DNA from 4 places in the Escherichia sp. E4742 genome. Region 1 is predicted to be linked to each of the others. Evidence: predicted binding sites of a transcription regulator. Region 1 holds the regulator's gene; each other region holds the start of a gene.
What was found. Region 1 encodes CRP, which controls carbon source genes, mostly activating them, when cyclic AMP is high. Its sites were predicted from a motif close to ATGTGANNNNNNTCACAT; they were not measured.

Region 1 (5,331 bases):
TATGGAAAAGGGCTTTTCCCGCGTTTATCAGCGTTATTTGCTGAACCTGCTAAAAGCCAATGCTGCACGCAAGCTGGCGGCCTACCCCGGTACGCTACCGATTAATCTCGCGCAGTTAAAATCGGTACGTCGCATCCGTGAATTTGACGATCTGATCACCGCCAGAATTCACGGCTACGCCGACGCTATCGACTATTATCGTCAGTGTAGCGCCATGCCTATGCTGAACCGGATCGCTAAACCGACGCTGATTATTCACGCCAAAGACGATCCGTTTATGGATCATCAGGTGATCCCGAAACCGGAAAATCTTCCTCCGCAAGTAGAGTATCAACTGACCGAACATGGGGGTCATGTTGGTTTTATTGGCGGTACATTACTTCACCCGCAAATGTGGCTGGAGTCACGCATTCCTGACTGGTTAACAACGTATCTGGAGGCGAAATCATGTTGATTCCCTGGCAAGACATCTCCCCTGAAACGCTGGAAAATTTAATTGAAAGCTTTGTGTTACGTGAAGGCACCGATTATGGTGAACAAGAGCGTACGCTTGAACAGAAAGTCGCCGACGTCAAACGCCAGCTACAGTGCGGAGAAGCGGTACTGGTCTGGTCGGAACTGCACGAGACGGTCAATATCATGCCGCGCAGTCAGTTTCGCGAATAACCTGCAACCGTCGGCGGACGAAATAATAATGATTGCCAAGTCATGGAGTTACTATGTCTGCCAAACATCCGGTCATTGCGGTAACAGGATCCAGCGGCGCGGGGACTACCACCACCAGCCTCGCGTTTCGTAAAATATTCGCCCAGTTAAATCTGCAAGCCGCCGAGGTGGAAGGCGACAGTTTTCACCGCTACACCCGCCCGGAAATGGACATGGCGATCCGCAAAGCGCGCGACGCCGGGCGGCATATCAGCTACTTCGGTCCCGAAGCTAACGACTTCGGCCTGCTGGAACAGACCTTTATTGAATATGGCCAGAGCGGCAAAGGGAAATCTCGCAAATATCTACATACCTACGACGAAGCCGTACCGTGGAATCAGGTACCGGGGACATTCACCCCATGGCAACCTTTACCGGAACCGACCGATGTACTGTTTTATGAAGGTTTACACGGCGGCGTAGTCACCCCGCAACATAACGTTGCGCAGCATGTAGACTTACTGGTTGGCGTAGTGCCTATCGTTAACCTTGAGTGGATTCAAAAACTCATTCGCGATACCGGCGAGCGCGGGCACTCGCGAGAAGCGGTGATGGACTCGGTAGTTCGCTCAATGGAAGATTATATCAACTACATCACACCGCAATTTTCCCGCACCCATCTTAACTTCCAGCGCGTTCCCACCGTCGACACTTCAAACCCGTTCGCGGCAAAAGGCATTCCATCGCTAGATGAAAGCTTTGTGGTGATCCATTTTCGTAATCTGGAAGAGATCGATTTCCCCTGGCTACTGGCGATGTTGCAGGGCTCATTCATTTCCCACATCAATACATTAGTGGTGCCGGGCGGCAAAATGGGTCTGGCAATGGAGTTAATTATGCTGCCGCTGGTGCAGCGATTGATGGAAGGAAAGAAAATCGAGTAACTCTGCTATTACGCCGGATAAAATACTATCCGGCTTCACAACGGGATAGTTAAATCACGCAGCAACCACTTCATACGAGTGGGTAATATTCACCGCTTTTTCCAGCATCAACGCGACTGAGCAATACTTCTCGGCTGATAGATCGACCGCACGCGCAACCGCTGCGTCCTTCAGGTCGCGACCGGTGACGATAAAATGCAAATTGATATGGGTAAACAGGCGGGGAGCCTCTTCGCGGCGTTCAGAGGTTAATTTTACTTCACAATCGACCACATCCTGACGCCCTTTTTGCAGGATAGAAACCACATCAATGGCGCTACAGCCACCCGCCGCCATCAGCACCATTTCCATCGGGCTGGGCGCTTTATCGCCAGAGTTGCCATCCATTAAAATCTGGTGACCAGAGGCAGATTCGCCCAAAAAAGTTAACCCTTCAACCCACTTCACACGCGCTTGCATAATCGGAACTCCATTGCGTCAATTTTCCTGACAGAGTACGCGTACTGACCAAATCGCGCAACGGAAGGCGACCTGGGTCATGCTGAAGCGAGACACCAGGAGACACAACGCGAAAGCTATGCTAAAACAGTCAGGATGCTACAGTAATACATTGATGTACTGCATGTATGTAAAGGACGCCACATTACCGTGCAGTTCAGTTGATAGCCCCTTCCCAGGTAGCGGGAAGCACATTTCGGCAATCCAGAGACAGCGGCGTTTTCTGGCTCTGGAGAAAGCTTATAACAGAGGATAACCGCGCATGGTGCTTGGCAAACCGCAAACAGACCCGACTCTCGAATGGTTCTTGTCTCATTGCCACATTCATAAGTACCCATCCAAGAGCACGCTTATTCACCAGGGTGAAAAAGCGGAAACGCTGTACTACATCGTTAAAGGCTCTGTGGCAGTGCTGATCAAAGACGAGGAGGGTAAAGAAATGATCCTCTCTTATCTGAATCAGGGTGATTTTATTGGCGAATTGGGCCTGTTTGAAGAAGGCCAGGAACGTAGCGCATGGGTACGTGCGAAAACTGCCTGTGAAGTGGCTGAAATTTCCTACAAAAAATTCCGCCAATTAATTCAGGTAAACCCGGATATTCTGATGCGTCTCTCCGCACAGATGGCACGTCGTCTGCAAGTCACTTCAGAGAAAGTGGGCAACCTCGCTTTCCTCGATGTAACGGGTCGCATTGCACAGACTCTGCTGAATCTGGCGAAACAACCGGATGCTATGACTCACCCGGACGGTATGCAAATTAAAATTACCCGTCAGGAAATTGGTCAAATTGTCGGCTGTTCTCGTGAAACCGTGGGACGCATTCTGAAGATGCTGGAAGATCAGAACCTGATCTCCGCACACGGAAAAACCATCGTCGTTTACGGCACCCGTTGATCCCATCGGAGTGGCGCGTTACCTGGTAGCGCGCCATTTTGTTTAAACCGATGTGGCGCAGACTGATTTATCATCCCGATATTAACTACGCACTACGACAAACGCTGGTGCTATGTTTGCCCGTGGCCGTTGGTCTGTTGCTTGGCGAATTAAGACTCGGGCTGCTCTTTTCCCTCGTCCCCGCCTGTTGCAATATTGCAGGGCTTGATACCCCCCATAAACGTTTTTTCAAACGTTTAATTATTGGTGCGTCGCTGTTTGCCACCTGCAGCTTGCTAACACAACTGCTGCTGGAAAAAGATATCCCCCTGCCATTTCTGCTGACGGGGTTAACGTTGATACTTGGCGTTACTGCCGAGTTAGGCCCATTACACGCAAAATTGCTTCCTGCATCGCTGCTGGCTGCCATTTTTACCCTCAGTCTGGCGGGATATATGCCGGTATGGGAGCCATTGCTCATTTATGCGTTAGGCACACTCTGGTATGGGCTGTTTAACTGGTTTTGGTTCTGGCTCTGGCGCGAACAACCGCTACGCGAGTCACTTAGCCTGCTGTACCGTGAACTGGCAGATTATTGCGAAGCCAAATACAGCCTGCTTACCCAGCACACCGATCCTGAGAAAGCGTTGCCACCGCTGCTGGAACGCCAGCAAAAAGCGGTCGATTTAATTACCCAGTGCTATCAGCAAATGCACATGCTTTCCGCGCAAAATAATACTGACTACAAGCGGATGTTGCGCATTTTCCAGGAGGCACTGGATTTACAGGAACACATCTCGGTCAGTTTGCATCAGCCGGAAGAGGTGCAAAAGCTGGTTGAGCGTAGCCATGCGGAAGAAGTTATCCGCTGGAATGCGCAAACCGTCGCCGCTCGCCTGCGCGTGCTGGCTGATGATATTCTTTACCATCGCCTGCCGACGCGTTTTACGATGGAAAAGCAAATTGGCGCACTGGAGAAAATCGCCCGCCAGCATCCAGATAACCCTGTAGGGCAATTCTGCTACTGGCACTTCAGCCGCATCGCTCGTGTGCTGCGTACCCAGAAACCGCTCTATGCCCGCGATCTGCTGGCGGATAAACAGCGGCGGATGCCATTACTTCCGGCGCTGAAAAGCTATCTTTCCCTGAAATCGCCAGCACTGCGTAATGCCGGACGACTGAGTGTGATGTTAAGCATTGCCAGTCTGATGGGCACCGCGCTGCATCTGCCGAAATCCTATTGGATACTAATGACGGTATTGCTGGTGACGCAAAATGGTTATGGCGCTACTCGCCTGCGGATTGTGAATCGTTCTGTGGGAACCGTGGTTGGATTAATTATTGCAGGCGTTGCGCTGCACTTTAAAATCCCTGAAGGTTACACCCTGACGCTGATGCTTTTCACCACGCTCGCCAGTTACCTGATATTGCGCAAAAACTACGGCTGGGCGACGGTCGGTTTTACCATTACCGCTGTATATACCCTGCAACTGTTATGGCTGAATGGCGAGCAATACATCATTCCGCGTCTTATCGATACTATCATCGGCTGTCTGATTGCCTTCGGCGGCACAGTTTGGCTATGGCCGCAGTGGCAGAGCGGGTTATTGCGTAAGAACGCCCATGATGCTTTAGAAACCTACCAGGAAGCGATTCGTCTGATCCTGAGTAAAGATCCGCAACCAACACCACTGGCCTGGCAGCGAATGCGGGTTAATCAGGCACATAACACTCTGTATAACTCATTAAATCAGGCGATGCAGGAACCGGCATTTAACAGCCATTATCTGGCTGACATGAAACTGTGGGTAACACATAGTCAGTTTATTGTTGAACATATTAATGCCATGACCACGCTGGCGCGAGAACACCGGACATTACCACCGGAGCTGGCGCAGGAATATTTGCAGTCTTGTGAAATCGCTATTCAACGCTGTCAGCAGCGCCTGGAATATGATGAACCGGGTAGTTCTGGTGACGCCAATATCATAGACTCGCCAGAGATGCTGCCACACGAAGGCGCGTCTGGCACGCTGGAGCAGCATTTACAACGCGTTATTGGCCATCTGAATACAATGCACACCATTTCAGCGATGGCCTGGCGGCAGCGACCACATCACGGGATTTGGTTGAGCCGGAAGTTACGGGATTCGAAGGCGTAATATCATCATTGCCAGAAACAAACCGCAGGTCGGATAAGGCGTTTATGCCGCATCCGACATGCTTTGCCTGATGCGACGATGACACGTCTTATTACGCCCCAACCACCTTCGCCACCGCGCGGGCAAAACGCTGCATCCCTTCATCGATATCCGCATCTTCCACCACCAGCGATGGTGCAAAACGCATCACATCTGCCCCGGCGTTCAG
Region 2 (5,331 bases), 2.3 Mb from region 1:
TAACGACGCCGAAATGTTAAAAATGGCGCATTACTCTTTTGCAATGGGCAATGCTGCTGAAAGTATTAAACAAATCGCTCATTACGCTACGGATGACAATAATCATGAAGGCGCGCTGAATGTAATTCAGGCGGTGCTGGATAACATCGCTCCTTTCAATAGTTGATCTTCCCCCGGGCCGGAGTGACCACTTCGGCCTCTCGCCTTTTTGCTCGCTTTGTGCGGTAACTCAAGATCTTTATCTTGCGTTAACTTATTTTTAACCTAAAGTATCAATCGTAATCATTTTACTTTCGAACGAAAGATGAGAGGTTGATATGACTTTTTCCTGTGAGACGCTGCCCACAGATGCGAAAGCGGCTATCCGAGAAATGAAAGCTGCGCTGCGGGAACAGCTCGGTGATGTACAACAGGTTTTCGATACACTCTCTGCAAAAATCGAAACGCGTGTTGCTGAAATCGATGCCCTAAAAGCGCAAGGGTTGCCGGTTTGGCCGGAAGTTTCTTATAGCGATATTGCCGCAGGTACAGTAAGCGATGTCACTCGCAATGAAATTAAACGTCGCGGCTGTGCAGTAATAAAAGGTCATTTCCCTCGCGAGCAGGCGCTGGCGTGGGATCGTGCCATGCTCGATTATCTCGATATCAATCATTTTGATGATGTTTATAAAGGCCCTGGCGACAGTTTTTTCGGCTCACTGGAGGCTTCTCGTCCCGAAATCTATCCCATTTACTGGTCACAAGCACAGATGCAAGCGCGGCAGAGCGAAAATATGGCTGCTGTGCAATCTTTCCTGAACCGCCTGTGGAAGTCTGAAAGCAACGGCAAACAGTGGTTTGATCCTGATATCAGTGTGATTTACCCGGACAGGATCCGTCGCCGTCCTCCAGGTACTACATCTAAAGGTCTGGGCGCACATACCGATTCTGGTGCGCTGGAACGGTGGTTATTGCCCGCTTATCAGCGCGTTTTTGCCAATGTGTTCAATGGTAATTTCGATGATTACGATCCCTGGGATGCTGCACACCGGACCGATGTCGAAGAGTACACGGTGGATAACACGACCAAGTGCTCAGTGTTCCGCACGTTTCAAGGCTGGACTGCGCTTTCTGATATGTTATCGGGTCAGGGATTGTTGCATGTGGTGCCTATCCCGGAAGCGATGGCGTATGTTTTATTGCGCCCGCTGCTGGATGACGTACCAGACGATGAACTGTGCGGGGTTGCTCCTGGCAAAGTTCTGCCCATTTCAGAGAAATGGCATCCACTACTGATTAAAGCGCTGACATCCATTCCCGCGATAACAGCAGGGGATTCCGTCTGGTGGCACTGCGATGTGATTCACTCCGTCGCGCCAGTAGACAATCAACAGGGTTGGGGCAACGTGATGTATATCCCTGCTGCGCCAATGTGCGAGAAAAATCGGGCTTATGCACACAAAGTCAAAATGGCGCTGGAAAAAGGCGCATCACCGGGCGACTTCCCGCGGGAAGATTATGAAGCAAACTGGGAAGGCCGCTTCACACTGGATGATCTGAACATTCACGGTAAGCGCGCACTGGGCATGGACGTGTAAGAGTTGATGGATTATTGGAAGTGAGGTTAAGAAAGTATGTTGCTCAGATTGCTGACAAAGTGCGCTTTGTTAATACCGGATGCGGCCTACAAAGTCTTGCAGATTCAATATATTGCAGGGACTGCGTAGGCCTGATAAGCGTAGCGCATCAGGCAACTTTACTTTGTCATCAGCTCCCGTCACCCCGACTGTATCGGGGTGACGGGCAATAACTTACTCGATCCCTCTGCTACGCAGATAATCTTCGTAATTACCGCTAAAGTCGATCACGCGTTCCGGGGTGATTTCCAGAATGCGGGTCGCCAGGGAGCTTACAAACTCACGGTCGTGAGAAACAAAGATCAGCGTACCCTGATACAGTTCCAGCGCCATGTTCAGTGACTCGATGGATTCCATATCCAGGTGGTTGGTCGGTTCGTCCATGATCAGAATGTTCGGTTTCTGCATCATTAACTTACCAAACAGCATCCGCCCTTTTTCCCCACCGGAAAGCACTTTCGCAGGCTTTTTGATGTCGTCCTGGCTGAACAGTAAACGACCAAGAATGCTGCGTACCGCCTGCTCATCATCGCCTTCCTGCTTCCACTGACTCATCCATTCGAACACGGTCAGATCATTTTCGAACTCATATTCGTGGTCCTGGGCATAGTAACCAATGCGCGCGTTCTCAGACCATTTTACGGTGCCGCTGTCCGGTTGCAGATCGCCCACCAGCGTTTTCAGCAGCGTTGATTTACCGACGCCGTTGGTACCCAATACCGCAAGTTTTTCACCGACTTCCAGCAGCAGGTTGAGATTTTTAAACAGCGGACCGTTATCAAAACCTTTAGTCAGACCTTCCACTTCCAGCGCGTTACGGAACAGTTTCTTATCCTGTTCAAAACGAATGAACGGGTTCTGACGACTGGAGGCTTTTACCTCTTCCAGTTTGATTTTATCAATCTGACGCGCGCGAGAAGTCGCCTGGCGAGATTTCGAGGCGTTGGCGCTAAAGCGGCTAACGAAGGATTGCAGCTCAGCAATCTGCGCTTTCTTCTTGGCGTTATCGGCCAGCAAACGTTCACGCGCCTGGGTCGCGGCCGTCATGTACTCATCGTAGTTGCCCGGATAAACGCGCAGTTCGCCGTAGTCCAGATCCGCCATGTGGGTACAAACCATGTTGAGGAAGTGACGGTCGTGCGAAATGATAATCATGGTACTGTCACGCTCGTTCAGCACCTGCTCCAGCCAGCGAATGGTGTCGATGTCCAGGTTGTTGGTCGGTTCGTCGAGCAGGAGAATGTCCGGATCTGCAAACAGCGCCTGCGCCAGCAGCACACGCAGCTTCCAGCCAGGAGCAACTTCACTCATCGGGCCGTAGTGTTGTTCCAGTGGAATACCGACGCCAAGCAACAATTCCCCCGCACGCGATTCTGCAGAGTAACCGTCCATTTCGCCGTATTTCACTTCCAGATCGGCCACTTTGTAGCCATCTTCTTCGCTCATTTCCGGCAAAGCATAGATGCGGTCGCGCTCTTGCTTCACTTCCCACAACTCTTTATGCCCCATGATCACCGTATCCAGCACGGTGTACTCTTCAAAGGCAAATTGATCCTGGCGCAGCTTACCAATGCGCTCATTCGGATCGAGGGAAACGTTGCCCAGCGTCGGCTCAAGGTCGCCGCCGAGGATTTTCATAAAGGTGGATTTACCACTACCGTTCGCGCCAATCAGGCCGTAACGGTTGCCGCCGCCAAATTTGACGGAAATGTTTTCAAACAACGGCTTACTGCCGAACTGCATGGTGACGTTACTGGAAACTAACACAGGCGTATCCTGAAAAGAGATATGACAAACCGCGTATTATGCCATAAGTCTGAAAGAAGATCCCGCCCCCCGCTTAAGGTCTACACTCTTCCCAAAGGCAAAAAATGTGATTTAGTACACATCTGATTTCACTGTTAGCTGGAATGAACATATAATGCGCTTCCAATACTCTAATATTCTCAACCTAATGGCCTGCCAGGCACTAAATCTCGCTTAACATGAATATGAAATTGAAAACATTATTCGCAGCGGCCTTCGCTGTTGTCGGCTTTTGCAGTACCGCCTCTGCGGTAACTTATCCTCTGCCAACCGACGGGAGTCGCCTGGTTGGTCAGAATCAGGTGATCACTATCCCTGAAGGTAACACTCAGCCGCTGGAGTATTTTGCTGCCGAGTACCAGATGGGTCTTTCCAACATGATGGAAGCTAACCCTGGTGTGGATACCTTCCTGCCGAAAGGCGGCACTGTACTGAACATTCCACAGCAGTTGATCCTGCCAGATACCGTGCATGAAGGTATCGTCATTAACAGCGCAGAGATGCGTTTGTACTACTACCCGAAAGGGACCAACACCGTTATCGTGTTGCCGATCGGGATTGGTCAGTTAGGTAAAGACACACCTATCAACTGGACCACCAAAGTAGAGCGTAAGAAAGCTGGCCCGACCTGGACACCGACCGCCAAAATGCACGCCGAGTACCGCGCAGCAGGCGAACCGCTTCCGGCTGTCGTTCCGGCTGGCCCGGATAACCCGATGGGGCTGTATGCACTGTACATCGGTCGCCTGTACGCTATCCACGGCACCAACGCTAACTTCGGTATCGGTCTGCGCGTAAGCCACGGCTGTGTGCGTCTGCGTAACGAAGACATTAAATTCCTGTTCGAGAAAGTGCCAGTCGGTACTCGCGTGCAGTTTATTGATGAGCCGGTAAAAGCGACTACCGAGCCAGACGGCAGCCGTTATATTGAAGTCCATAACCCGCTGTCTACCACCGAAGCCCAGTTTGAAGGTCAGGAAATTGTACCGATTACTCTGACGAAGAGCGTGCAGACAGTGACTGGTCAGCCAGATGTTGACCAAGCTGTTCTGGATCAGGCTATTCAAAACCGTTCCGGGATGCCGGTTCGTCTGAATTAATCTTTAAAACTTAAAGCAAAGGCGGACTCATAATCCGCCTGATGCGCTACGCTTATCAGGCCTACGCGGAACCTGCGATATATTGATTTTGTAGGCCGGATAAGGCGTTTAAGCCGCATCCGGCATAAGCAAAGCGCACATTGCCAACAATCAGAGGCGGACTCATAATCCGCCTTTTTTATTCGTCAGACCTTACCCCGCCGGGATCATAACCAACAAAACATATCCCACCAGCGCCGCCCACAACAGCATTGGTATTGAATAGAGATGGAAACGCCACCAGATACGGCGATCGTTCGCCATCCGTAGCGCAATCAAATTTGCCAGCGATCCGGGTAATAAACCAAAGCCACCTACGTTTACCGCCCATGCCAGTAGTAAAGACGGTGGCACATAATTCAGCAGCAAAATCGTGCCCGGCACGTTACTGATTACCTGCGATAAACCAATCGCCGTCAGCCATAATTCAGGTTCAGATAAATGACTCACGTTGCTCAACACGCCCTGTAATACCGGAAGTTGAGTCAGTAAATGGACGTCGATAAACATCGCCATAAACACCAGCAGCAACGTCCAGTCCACGCTCAGCACCACGCGACGCGCCAGCAGCGCAAAGCCCGCCGCCACAATCACCAGCCCCCACAGCTCTTGCTTAAACTCCAGCGCCATAAGGAAGACGATATACAGCCCCAGACAACTCCATACCAGCCGAGGTTTCCACTCCGGCATCTGCGAACCAGTATGGTATTGCAGCGCCTTTCCAGGGAAACAACACCAACACAGCAGCAGTAGTGTCAGCATCATCGCAC
Region 3 (5,331 bases), 2.0 Mb from region 1:
CCGGCCTGATTCAAACATTCCTTGCAGGTTATTTAGTACAGACGTTGCTGTTTAATAAAGCGATTCCGACAGACGCCTTAATGATCAGCTCAATTATCGGCTTTATGACTATTCCATTCCTGGGATGGTTGTCCGATAAAATTGGTCGTCGTATTCCCTACATTATTATGAATACTTCAGCCATTGTGCTGGCGTGGCCAATGCTGTCCATTATCGTCGATAAAAGCTATGCCCCGAGCACCATTATGGTTGCGTTGATTGTGATTCATAACTGTGCGGTGTTGGGATTATTTGCCCTGGAAAACATTACCATGGCAGAGATGTTCGGCTGTAAAAACCGCTTTACCCGGATGGCAATTTCTAAAGAAATTGGTGGTCTTATTGCCTCCGGTTTCGGTCCTATCCTGGCGGGCATTTTCTGCACCATGACTGAGTCCTGGTATCCGATTGCGATAATGATTATGGCTTATTCTGTTATCGGTTTAATCTCCGCGCTGAAAATGCCAGAAGTTAAAGACCGCGATTTGAGTGCGCTGGAAGATGCGGCAGAAGATCAACCGCGCGTTGTAAGAGCTACGCAACCTTCAACAAGTCTGTAAATCCAGAATCCCTTCTCCTGGTGAGGAGGGATTTTTTATTCATATAACAAACCATTCAGCTTGCCATATTGAAATTAAAGGAATTGTCATGGGAAATAATTTGTTATCAGCAAAAGCGACACTCCCTGTTTATGATCGTAATAACCTGGCGCCCAAAATTGTTCATTTAGGTTTTGGCGCATTTCATCGCGCGCATCAGGGCGTGTATGCCGATATCCTGGCTGCCCAGCATCACAGCGATTGGGGCTACTATGAAGTGAACCTGATTGGCGGTGAACAGCAAATCGCCGATCTTAAACAGCAAGATAATCTCTTTACCGTTGCGGAAATGTCGGCCGATGCCTGGACCGCTCGTGTAGTGGGGGTAGTGAAAAAAGCGTTGCACGTGCAAATAGACGGTTTGGAAGCTGTGCTTGCTGCCATGTGCGAACCGCAAATTGCAATTGTTTCTCTGACTATTACAGAGAAAGGCTATTTTCACTCTCCGGCGACCGGGCAGTTAATGCTGGATCACCCGATGATCGTTGACGATCTAAACAATCCCCACCAGCCGAAAACGGCAGCAGGGGTTATTGTGGAGGCGCTGGCCCGGCGCAAGGCCGCAGGCTTACCGGCATTTACGGTAATGTCGTGCGACAATATGCCGGAAAATGGTCATGTAATGCGTGACGTTGTCACTTCTTACGCGCATGCAGTCGATACAGAACTGGCGCAATGGATTGTCGAAAATGTGACTTTTCCTTCGACAATGGTTGATCGCATTGTTCCGGCGGTGACGGCAGAAACGCTGAATAAAATTGAGCAGCTTACCGGCGTGCGCGATCCAGCAGGTGTAGCCTGTGAACCGTTCCGTCAGTGGGTTATTGAAGATAACTTTGTTGCCGGACGTCCAGAATGGCAAAAAGCAGGTGCTGAACTGGTCAGCGATGTGCTGCCTTATGAAGAGATGAAACTGCGTATGCTCAATGGCAGCCACTCATTCCTGGCGTATCTGGGCTATCTGGCCGGATATCAGCATATTAACGACTGCATGGAAGATGAAAATTATCGCCGTGCGGCACATGCCTTGATGTTGCAGGAACAGGCGCCGACGCTGAAAGTGCAGGGCGTGGATCTGCAAAATTATGCGGATCGACTGATTGAACGCTACAGTAATCCAGCGTTACGCCATCGAACCTGGCAGATTGCGATGGATGGCAGTCAGAAACTCCCACAGCGTATGCTGGATTCCATTCGCTGGCATCTGAAACAGGGCTGCGCGTTCGATCTGTTGGCGCTTGGCGTTGCTGGTTGGATGCGATATGTCGGCGGTGTTGATGAGCAGGGTAATCCTATCGAAATTAGTGACCCGTTATTACCGGTCATTCAGGAGGCCGTGCAAAGTAGTGCAGAAGGGCAAGTGCGCGTGCAGTCCTTGATGGCGATTAATGCGATATTTGGTGATGATTTGCCGAAAAATGCGTTGTTTACTGCAAAGGTGACGGAAGCGTATTTGTCTTTATTAGCGCATGGTGCGAAAGCGACCGTGGCGAAATATGCGGTGAAGTGATAAGTGACAGCAATGCCGCCATCGGCGGCATTCACACGCTTAGTTCATGCCGAGACGAATCAGGTCCAGAGGTGCGAGTTTTTCATCACAACCTTCAACTACTACGGTTTTACCGCGGCGGATTTGCTCTGCGGTCAGACCTTCAGTATCAATCGACAGGATCTTGCCAGTGTGACCGGTGCCGCTAACCATAACACGGCTGCCAGTAGTGATTGCGTTACGGTTACGATCGTAGGTCGTCATAGGTGTTTTCTCCTTTCTGATTTACAGTCGAAGCCCACGTAACGGGCGCAATATAAATACTCCTGTCGAGTGAATTTTTTTTTGTTTATGATCAAGTTCACATCTTTTTTGATGCTTGCATAATCCAGAAGAAGGGGGATGAACTCTCACCCCGAATGGGATGAGAGGTAAAGAATTACTCTTCGCTGAACCAGTCGCTATTTTCCTGGCGTATTAGCTGTACGGACTCGCTAATCTCCTGCAAATGCAATGCCATTGCCTTTTCAACGGCATCACCATCATGTGTTTGCAGCGCAGAGAAAATATCCATGTGCTGGCGAAGCAGCATTTCCGGCGGCGAAACGTGGTCAAAACTCATGTAGCGCACCCGGTCAACGGTCGCTTTCAGGTTTTCAATGGTGTCCCAGGCGAGCTGACAGTCAGCAATATCGGTAAGGAGTTGATGGAAGTTATCATCAAGTTCAAAAAAATCATCCAGTTGTTTGCGCTCAATGGCAATGCGTTGCTGGTGAAGATTTTGCTCAAGTTGGTAGCACTGGCTTTCAGTGATCATGCTCGCTGCCCGCCGTGCCACCGCGCACTCAATGGCCTGTCGAATAAAACTGCCATTGCGAACCTGGGTCATGGAGATTTTATTGACGTAGCTGCCACGCTGCGGGCGAATTTGAATCAGGCCGTTTTCAGCCAGTTTAATGAAGGCTTCGCGAACCGGCTGGCGTGACACATTGAAACGAACAGAAACTTCTTTTTCCGACAATGGCGTACCTGGTGCAATCAGACAATGCACAATGTCGCGGCGAAGAATACGGTAAATTTGCTGATTGACAGGCTGTGTGGGATTAAGTTGTGTTTCGACGGTCATTCGTTATTGCTTTTGAGTGGGTTAACTGCAAGAGTCTACCACTTTTTTGTGACAAGCAATAACCCGGCGGTGAGGCCGGGTATAAAAATTAATGCCGATGGACATTCAACCCGGCATAGCTTTGGGTAACCGGCATCATTTCCAGAGTATTGATGTTAACGTGAGCGGGGAGAGTGGCTACCCACCAGACGGCTTCGCTGACATCTTCTGGCGTCAGTGCAACGGTATTTTGATAGGTTTTTTCTGCTTTGCCGTCATCGCCTTTAAAGCGGACATTGGAAAATTCGGTGCCACCCACCAGCCCTGGTTCGATGTCTGTGACACGTACTGCTGTACCGTGCAGATCTGTGCGTAGATTCAGGCTGAACTGACGAACAAACGCTTTTGTCGCGCCGTAGACGTTGCCACCTGCATATGGCCAGCTACCCGCCGTTGAACCAATGTTAATAATGTGACCACGATTGCGCTCAACCATGCCCGGCAGGACTGCGCGCGTCATATACACGAGGCCCTTATTGTTGGTATCAATCATGGTTTCCCAGTCTTCAACGCTCGCTTTATGTGCAGGTTCCATACCCAGCGCCAGTCCAGCATTGTTCACCAGAATATCAATGTCACTCCACTCGGCAGGAAGCAATGCCAGCATTTCTTCAATGGCGGCGCGGTTACGGACGTCCAGTTGGGCAATATACAGATTATCTCCCAGCTCGTCTTTTAACTCCTGCAACCGCTCCTGACGACGGCCAGTGGCGATAACTTTATGCCCTTGTTGAATAAAACGACGAGTAATGCATTCACCAAAACCTGCCGTTGCTCCAGTTACTAAAACGATCATCTCACTGTTCCTCAACGCTTTTGTGTGTCACTAACATAGCACGTGATGCTTAAGAGCGGGTAATACTGGTTTGCAACATTGCACTCCGTTATCAGTAAGCCTACGCTATGGAACACCTCGTTTTCAGGAGTAGAAAATGTCAACGACGAATCCTTTTCTTACGCAGAGCACGCTGCCTTATATGGCGCCCCATTTTGATCAGATTGCAAATCATCACTATCGCCCGGCATTCGACGAGGGAATGCGGCAAAAGCGGGTTGAGATAGAAGCGATAGCGTTAAACCCACAGACGCCCGATTTTACTAATACTATTCTGGCTCTTGAAAAGAGCGGGGAATTACTCACACGTGTGACCAGCGTCTTCTTCGCTATGACCTCGGCGCATACCAACGATGAATTACAGCGTCTTGATGAACAGTTCTCGGCAGAACTTGCAGAACTGGCTAATGACATTTACCTGAACGGCGAATTGTTCGCTCGGGTCGATGCCATCTGGCAGCGCCGTGAATCTTTGAGTCTTGATAGCGAATCTATTCGACTGGTCGAGGTGATTCATCAACGTTTTGTTCTTGCCGGGGCCAAACTTGCAGAGGCCGATAAGGCAAAATTAAAAGTGCTGAATACAGAGGCGGCGACCCTTATCAGTCAGTTTAACCAGCGGTTATTAGCGGCGAACAAATCCGGTGGGCTGGTGGTTGACGATATTGGGCAACTGGCCGGGATGAGTGAGCAAGATATTGCCCTGGCGGCGGATGCAGCGCGTGAGAAAGGTCTGGATAACAAGTGGCTTATCCCACTGCTGAATACCACCCAGCAACCGGCGCTTGCCGAACTGCGCGATCGCGCGACGCGTGAAAAACTGTTCACTGCGGGCTGGGCTCGGGCAGAAAAAAAAGACGCTAACGATACCCGAGCCATTATTCAACGGCTGGTGGAGATCCGCGCGCAGCAGGCGAAACTGCTTGGTTTCCCTCATTATGCTGCATGGAAAATCGCCGACCAGATGGCAAAAACACCCGAAGCCGCACTTAACTTCATGCGTGAAATTGTCCCGGCCGCGCGTAAGCGAGCAGACGATGAACTGGCGTCTATTCAGGCGGTTATCGAAAAGCAGCAAGGCGGATTTAGCGTCCAGCCGTGGGACTGGGCATTTTATGCCGAGCAGGTAAGACGCGAGAAATTCTGTCTCGATGAAGCGCAGCTCAAACCTTATTTCGAATTGAACACAGTGTTGAATGAGGGG
Region 4 (5,331 bases), 2.3 Mb from region 1:
AGGTCGGGCTGCGCTCAAGAACGATACGTTCGTTAACAACCCAATCTTTTAATGTATAGGCGCCATTAGTAACGATATTGCCTGGCTGGGTCCATTTTTCGCCAAATTTCTCAATAGCGGCTTTTGGCACCGGAGAAGTAGATGGGTGAACCAGTAACTTATAGAAGTACGGAACAGGCTCACTTAAAGTGACTTCTAATGTGTGGTCATCGAGGGCTTTAACACCGAGATCGGTAATTGGTTTCTTCCCTTCCAGTATTTCATCAATACCCGCAATATGCCCGTATTGTAAGTAGCTTGCGTAGGGAGAAGCGGTGTTCGGATCAACAGAACGTTGCCAGCTATACACAAAGTCTTGTGCCGTGACTGGCGTACCGTCAGACCATTTCGCATCTTTACGCAGGTGGAACGTCCAGACTTTAGCGTCTTTGTTATCCCAGGATTCAGCCACGCCAGGGGCCGGATGACCATCAAGATCGCTAACCAGCAAACCTTCAAACAGGTCACGGCTGATATTAGACTCAGGAACCCCTTCAATTTTGTGCGGATCTAATGACTGAACTTCAGAACCATTGTTGCGAACCAGCGTTTGTTTTTCCGCTAGTGTGACTCCTGCGGGTACATCAGCTGCCAGTGCGATATTCCCTGCCATAAGCGCAGCCAGAATGCCTGCTGCCACTAAACTTCTCTTGGTGATGTTGGTCATTGTGTTTTGGACTCCCTCATTATAATTACTGGTTTTTACCAGCATGTGTAATCCCGGATTAGGATACCTGTACAGCTCGGAGACTTTTTGCTGCCAGGTTGCTTTATCGTTACTAATTGCTATCACCGACTTTATTTATTCTGGTGATTCAGATGACCACCTTATGTCGATTCTTACTGTGTCTCCCCTGTCGAGACACATTATTTTTTGCAGCGTCTTTTAATCGCAAATCATTCTCATTGCCAATAAAAATCGCCAAACGGTTGGCCGAAAAGTATCAAATGCCCTTCTTGCCCGCCAATACATTTTGCAAAATTGTTACGCAATTCTCTTTTACTAACCATACCAGTATGTATACCCCTCGTTATCCAATCAATAAAATGGTTTAAAAACAAAGGGATAGAACTACAGAAAGCAATACTGACTTTTCCGGTTATAGTCCAGACAGAAAATACGCACAATAATTTAACAATTGAATGCTATTTAGCACTTTTCTCTGCCAAAGGCAGTAGAATTACTAATATCATTTCAATTATTCTTCAGCAAGGCCCAGGATTATGATGTGATGAAAATAACATGATGATGCGGATCGCCAGATAAGGATAGTCTTATAACCATCTGTAAAATGGGAAAAAATTATCTATTTCTTTTGTTAACTGCGTTGGGTTGCAGTAAAAATAATGATGAAAGAAACGGAGCATCATGACTCCGTTTCATATGAAAGGAATTAATTGAGCAGACCAGGGAAAATCCCTTTGATACCATTGACGATAAATTCAATCCCTAATGCCATTAGCAATAACCCCATAATCCGGGTAATGACGTTGATGCCTGTCTGACGCAGAACCCTCACCAGCCAGGGTGCCATGCGGAATAACCCCCAGCAACATAAAGCGAACAACGCGATTGCTACAAAAAAACCGAACAGATAACCAATGCTGTGATAACGCGTTCCCCATACGATGGTAGAACTGATTGCCCCTGGTCCTGCCATCAGAGGTAATGCGAGCGGTACAACGCCAATGCTTTCACGAATTGCGGTTTCTGATTTTTCTTGTTTGTTCTGTTTATCCTCGCCAAGCTTACCGCTGATCATCGACATTGCAATTGTCACAACCAGTATGCCGCCCGCGATGCGGAACGAATCAATAGATATTCCAAAAAGTTGCAGAATCGTGTCGCCGAGAAACAGTGCGATCCACAAAATAATGGCTACAGACAAGTTGGCGGTCAGATTTGTTTTGTTTCTCGCTGCCGCAGTCTGATAGCTGGTCATACTGATGAACACGGGGATGATCCCTACCGGGTTAACCAGCGCAAATAACCCGATGAAAAACTTAAAATAAACGGGAAAATCAAAAAGTGTCTGAATCACGGTTAGCTCCGAAGCAAAAGCCGGATAATGTTATCTTTAAACAAGGGTAAAAATACGTGCTGACAATACGCCTTTTGTCAGCATTTTTCACCTCCTAACTATCTAAAATTACTATCATTCATTATTGTTATCTAGTCGTACAAAACATGCTAAGGTAGCCAACAATTAATACTACAATTTATTAACTATTAGCTATAGTGGCTAAAAGCGGAGCTGAAAGGTGTCAGCTTCGCGAAATTTTGATCTAGATCACTTAATCAGTACCCAGAAGTGAGTAATCTTGCTTACGCCACCTGGAAGTGACGCATTAGAGATTAATGATCTCTAATGTTTAAACTCTTTTAGTAAATCACAGTGAGTGTGAGCACGAGTAAGATTTTGATTTTCAAAGGTTAAGCAAATCATCATCGCACTGACTATACTCTCGTATTCGAGCAGATGATTTACTAAAAAAGTTTAACATTATCAGGAGAGCATTATGGCTGTTACTAATGTCGCTGAACTTAACGCACTCGTAGAGCGTGTAAAAAAAGCCCAGCGTGAATATGCCAGTTTCACTCAAGAGCAAGTAGACAAAATCTTCCGCGCCGCCGCTCTGGCTGCCGCAGATGCTCGAATCCCACTCGCAAAAATGGCCGTTGCCGAATCCGGCATGGGTATCGTTGAAGATAAAGTGATCAAAAACCACTTTGCTTCTGAATATATCTATAACGCCTACAAAGATGAAAAGACCTGCGGTGTTCTGTCTGAAGACGACACTTTCGGCACCATCACTATCGCTGAACCAATCGGTATTATCTGCGGTATCGTTCCAACAACTAACCCGACTTCAACTGCTATCTTCAAATCTCTGATTAGCCTGAAGACCCGTAACGCCATCATTTTCTCACCACACCCGCGTGCTAAAGATGCAACCAACAAAGCTGCTGATATCGTTCTGCAGGCTGCCATTGCTGCTGGTGCACCAAAAGATCTGATTGGCTGGATCGATCAACCGTCTGTTGAACTCTCCAACGCACTGATGCACCACCCTGACATTAACCTGATCCTTGCGACCGGTGGTCCAGGCATGGTTAAAGCAGCATACAGCTCCGGTAAACCGGCGATCGGCGTAGGTGCAGGCAACACCCCAGTTGTTATTGATGAAACTGCTGATATCAAACGTGCAGTTGCATCCGTACTGATGTCCAAAACCTTCGACAACGGCGTAATCTGTGCTTCTGAACAGTCTGTTGTTGTTGTTGATTCTGTTTATGATGCTGTACGTGAGCGTTTTGCCACCCACGGCGGCTACATGCTGCAGGGCAAAGAGCTGAAAGCTGTTCAGGACGTTATCCTGAAAAATGGCGCGCTGAACGCAGCTATCGTTGGTCAGCCAGCTTATAAAATTGCTGAACTGGCAGGCTTCTCTGTACCAGAAAACACTAAGATTCTGATCGGTGAAGTGACTGTTGTTGATGAAAGCGAACCATTCGCTCATGAAAAACTGTCCCCGACTCTGGCAATGTACCGTGCGAAAGATTTTGAAGACGCGGTAGAGAAAGCAGAGAAACTGGTTGCTATGGGCGGTATCGGTCACACGTCTTGCCTGTACACCGACCAGGATAACCAGCCGGCACGCGTTTCTTACTTCGGTCAGAAAATGAAAACTGCCCGTATCCTGATCAATACCCCGGCTTCTCAGGGCGGTATCGGTGACCTGTACAACTTCAAACTCGCGCCTTCCCTGACTCTGGGTTGTGGTTCCTGGGGTGGTAACTCCATCTCTGAAAACGTTGGTCCGAAACACCTGATCAACAAGAAAACCGTTGCTAAGCGAGCTGAAAACATGTTGTGGCACAAACTTCCGAAATCTATCTACTTCCGCCGTGGCTCTCTGCCAATCGCGCTGGATGAAGTGATTACTGATGGCCACAAACGTGCGCTCATCGTGACTGACCGCTTCCTGTTCAACAACGGCTATGCCGACCAGATCACTTCTGTACTGAAAGCAGCTGGCGTAGAAACTGAAGTGTTCTTCGAAGTTGAAGCTGACCCGACTCTGAGCATTGTTCGTAAAGGTGCAGAACTGGCGAACGCCTTCAAACCAGACGTGATTATCGCGCTGGGTGGTGGTTCCCCGATGGATGCCGCGAAGATCATGTGGGTTATGTACGAACACCCAGAAACTCATTTCGAAGAACTGGCGCTGCGCTTTATGGACATCCGTAAACGTATCTACAAGTTCCCGAAAATGGGCGTGAAAGCGAAAATGATCGCAGTCACCACAACTTCCGGTACCGGTTCTGAAGTTACACCGTTCGCGGTTGTAACCGATGACGCAACAGGCCAAAAATATCCGCTGGCAGACTATGCTCTGACCCCGGATATGGCGATTGTTGACGCCAACCTGGTTATGGATATGCCGAAGTCCCTGTGTGCTTTTGGTGGTCTGGACGCAGTAACTCACGCCATGGAAGCATATGTTTCTGTACTGGCTTCTGAGTTCTCTGATGGTCAGGCTCTGCAGGCGCTGAAACTGCTGAAAGAATATCTGCCAGCGTCCTACCACGAAGGGTCTAAAAACCCGGTAGCGCGTGAACGTGTTCACAGTGCGGCAACTATCGCAGGTATCGCGTTTGCTAACGCCTTCCTGGGTGTATGTCACTCAATGGCACATAAACTGGGCTCTCAGTTCCACATTCCGCATGGTCTGGCAAACGCCCTGCTGATTTGTAACGTTATCCGCTACAACGCGAATGACAACCCGACCAAGCAGACTGCATTCAGCCAGTACGACCGTCCGCAAGCACGTCGTCGTTATGCTGAAATTGCAGACCATCTGGGTCTGAGCGCTCCGGGCGACCGTACTGCTGCTAAGATCGAGAAACTGCTGGCATGGCTGGAAACGCTGAAAGCTGAACTGGGTATTCCTAAATCTATCCGTGAAGCTGGCGTTCAGGAAGCAGACTTCCTGGCAAACGTTGATAAACTGTCTGAAGATGCATTCGATGACCAGTGCACCGGCGCTAACCCGCGTTATCCGCTGATCTCCGAGCTGAAACAGATTCTGCTGGACACCTACTACGGTCGTGATTACGTAGAAGGCGCAACCGTTGCTAAAGAAGCAGCTCCGGCTAAAGCAGAGAAAAAAGCGAAAAAATCCGCTTAATCGGTAGCTCTGTATAACATCATAAACGGTCCCATTCGGGGCCGTTTTTTTGTTTCAGACAAAGAACGGCTATGTAAACTCAAATAATCCAGCTGTATT

Region 2: ldtB (L,D-transpeptidase) is a predicted target of CRP. The motif match lies at 3,488-3,505, and genes of this name have one in related genera.
Region 3: ydfZ (putative selenium delivery protein YdfZ) is a predicted target of CRP. The motif match lies at 2,477-2,494, and genes of this name have one in related genera.
Region 4: adhE (bifunctional acetaldehyde-CoA/alcohol dehydrogenase) is a predicted target of CRP. The motif match lies at 2,319-2,336, and genes of this name have one in related genera.

What each region holds. Positions count from the first base shown of each region.
Region 1 is NZ_CP040443.1:1,583,043-1,588,373, forward strand. It holds gene FEM44_RS07740 (hydrolase) at 1-454, shown strand, start outside; gene FEM44_RS07745 (YheU family protein) at 448-666, shown strand; gene FEM44_RS07750 (phosphoribulokinase) at 720-1,589, shown strand; gene FEM44_RS07755 (OsmC family protein) at 1,644-2,048, opposite strand; gene crp (cAMP-activated global transcriptional regulator CRP) at 2,350-2,982, shown strand; gene FEM44_RS07765 (YccS/YhfK family putative transporter) at 3,033-5,123, shown strand; gene argD (bifunctional acetylornithine/succinyldiaminopimelate transaminase) at 5,215-5,331, opposite strand, start outside.
Region 2 is NZ_CP040443.1:3,863,136-3,868,466, reverse strand. It holds gene ybiV (sugar-phosphatase YbiV) at 1-166, shown strand, start outside; gene FEM44_RS18620 (DUF1479 domain-containing protein) at 318-1,577, shown strand; gene FEM44_RS18615 (ABC-F family ATPase) at 1,791-3,383, opposite strand; gene ldtB (L,D-transpeptidase) at 3,602-4,522, shown strand; gene FEM44_RS18605 (anion transporter) at 4,715-5,331, opposite strand, start outside.
Region 3 is NZ_CP040443.1:4,688,949-4,694,279, reverse strand. It holds gene ydfJ (MHS family MFS transporter YdfJ) at 1-599, shown strand, start outside; gene FEM44_RS22820 (mannitol dehydrogenase family protein) at 688-2,148, shown strand; gene ydfZ (putative selenium delivery protein YdfZ) at 2,188-2,391, opposite strand; gene rspR (DNA-binding transcriptional regulator rspR) at 2,567-3,253, opposite strand; gene ydfG (bifunctional NADP-dependent 3-hydroxy acid dehydrogenase/3-hydroxypropionate dehydrogenase YdfG) at 3,342-4,088, opposite strand; gene dcp (peptidyl-dipeptidase Dcp) at 4,225-5,331, shown strand, end outside.
Region 4 is NZ_CP040443.1:4,376,649-4,381,979, reverse strand. It holds gene oppA (oligopeptide ABC transporter substrate-binding protein OppA) at 1-706, opposite strand, end outside; gene ychE (NAAT family transporter YchE) at 1,434-2,081, opposite strand; gene adhE (bifunctional acetaldehyde-CoA/alcohol dehydrogenase) at 2,560-5,232, shown strand.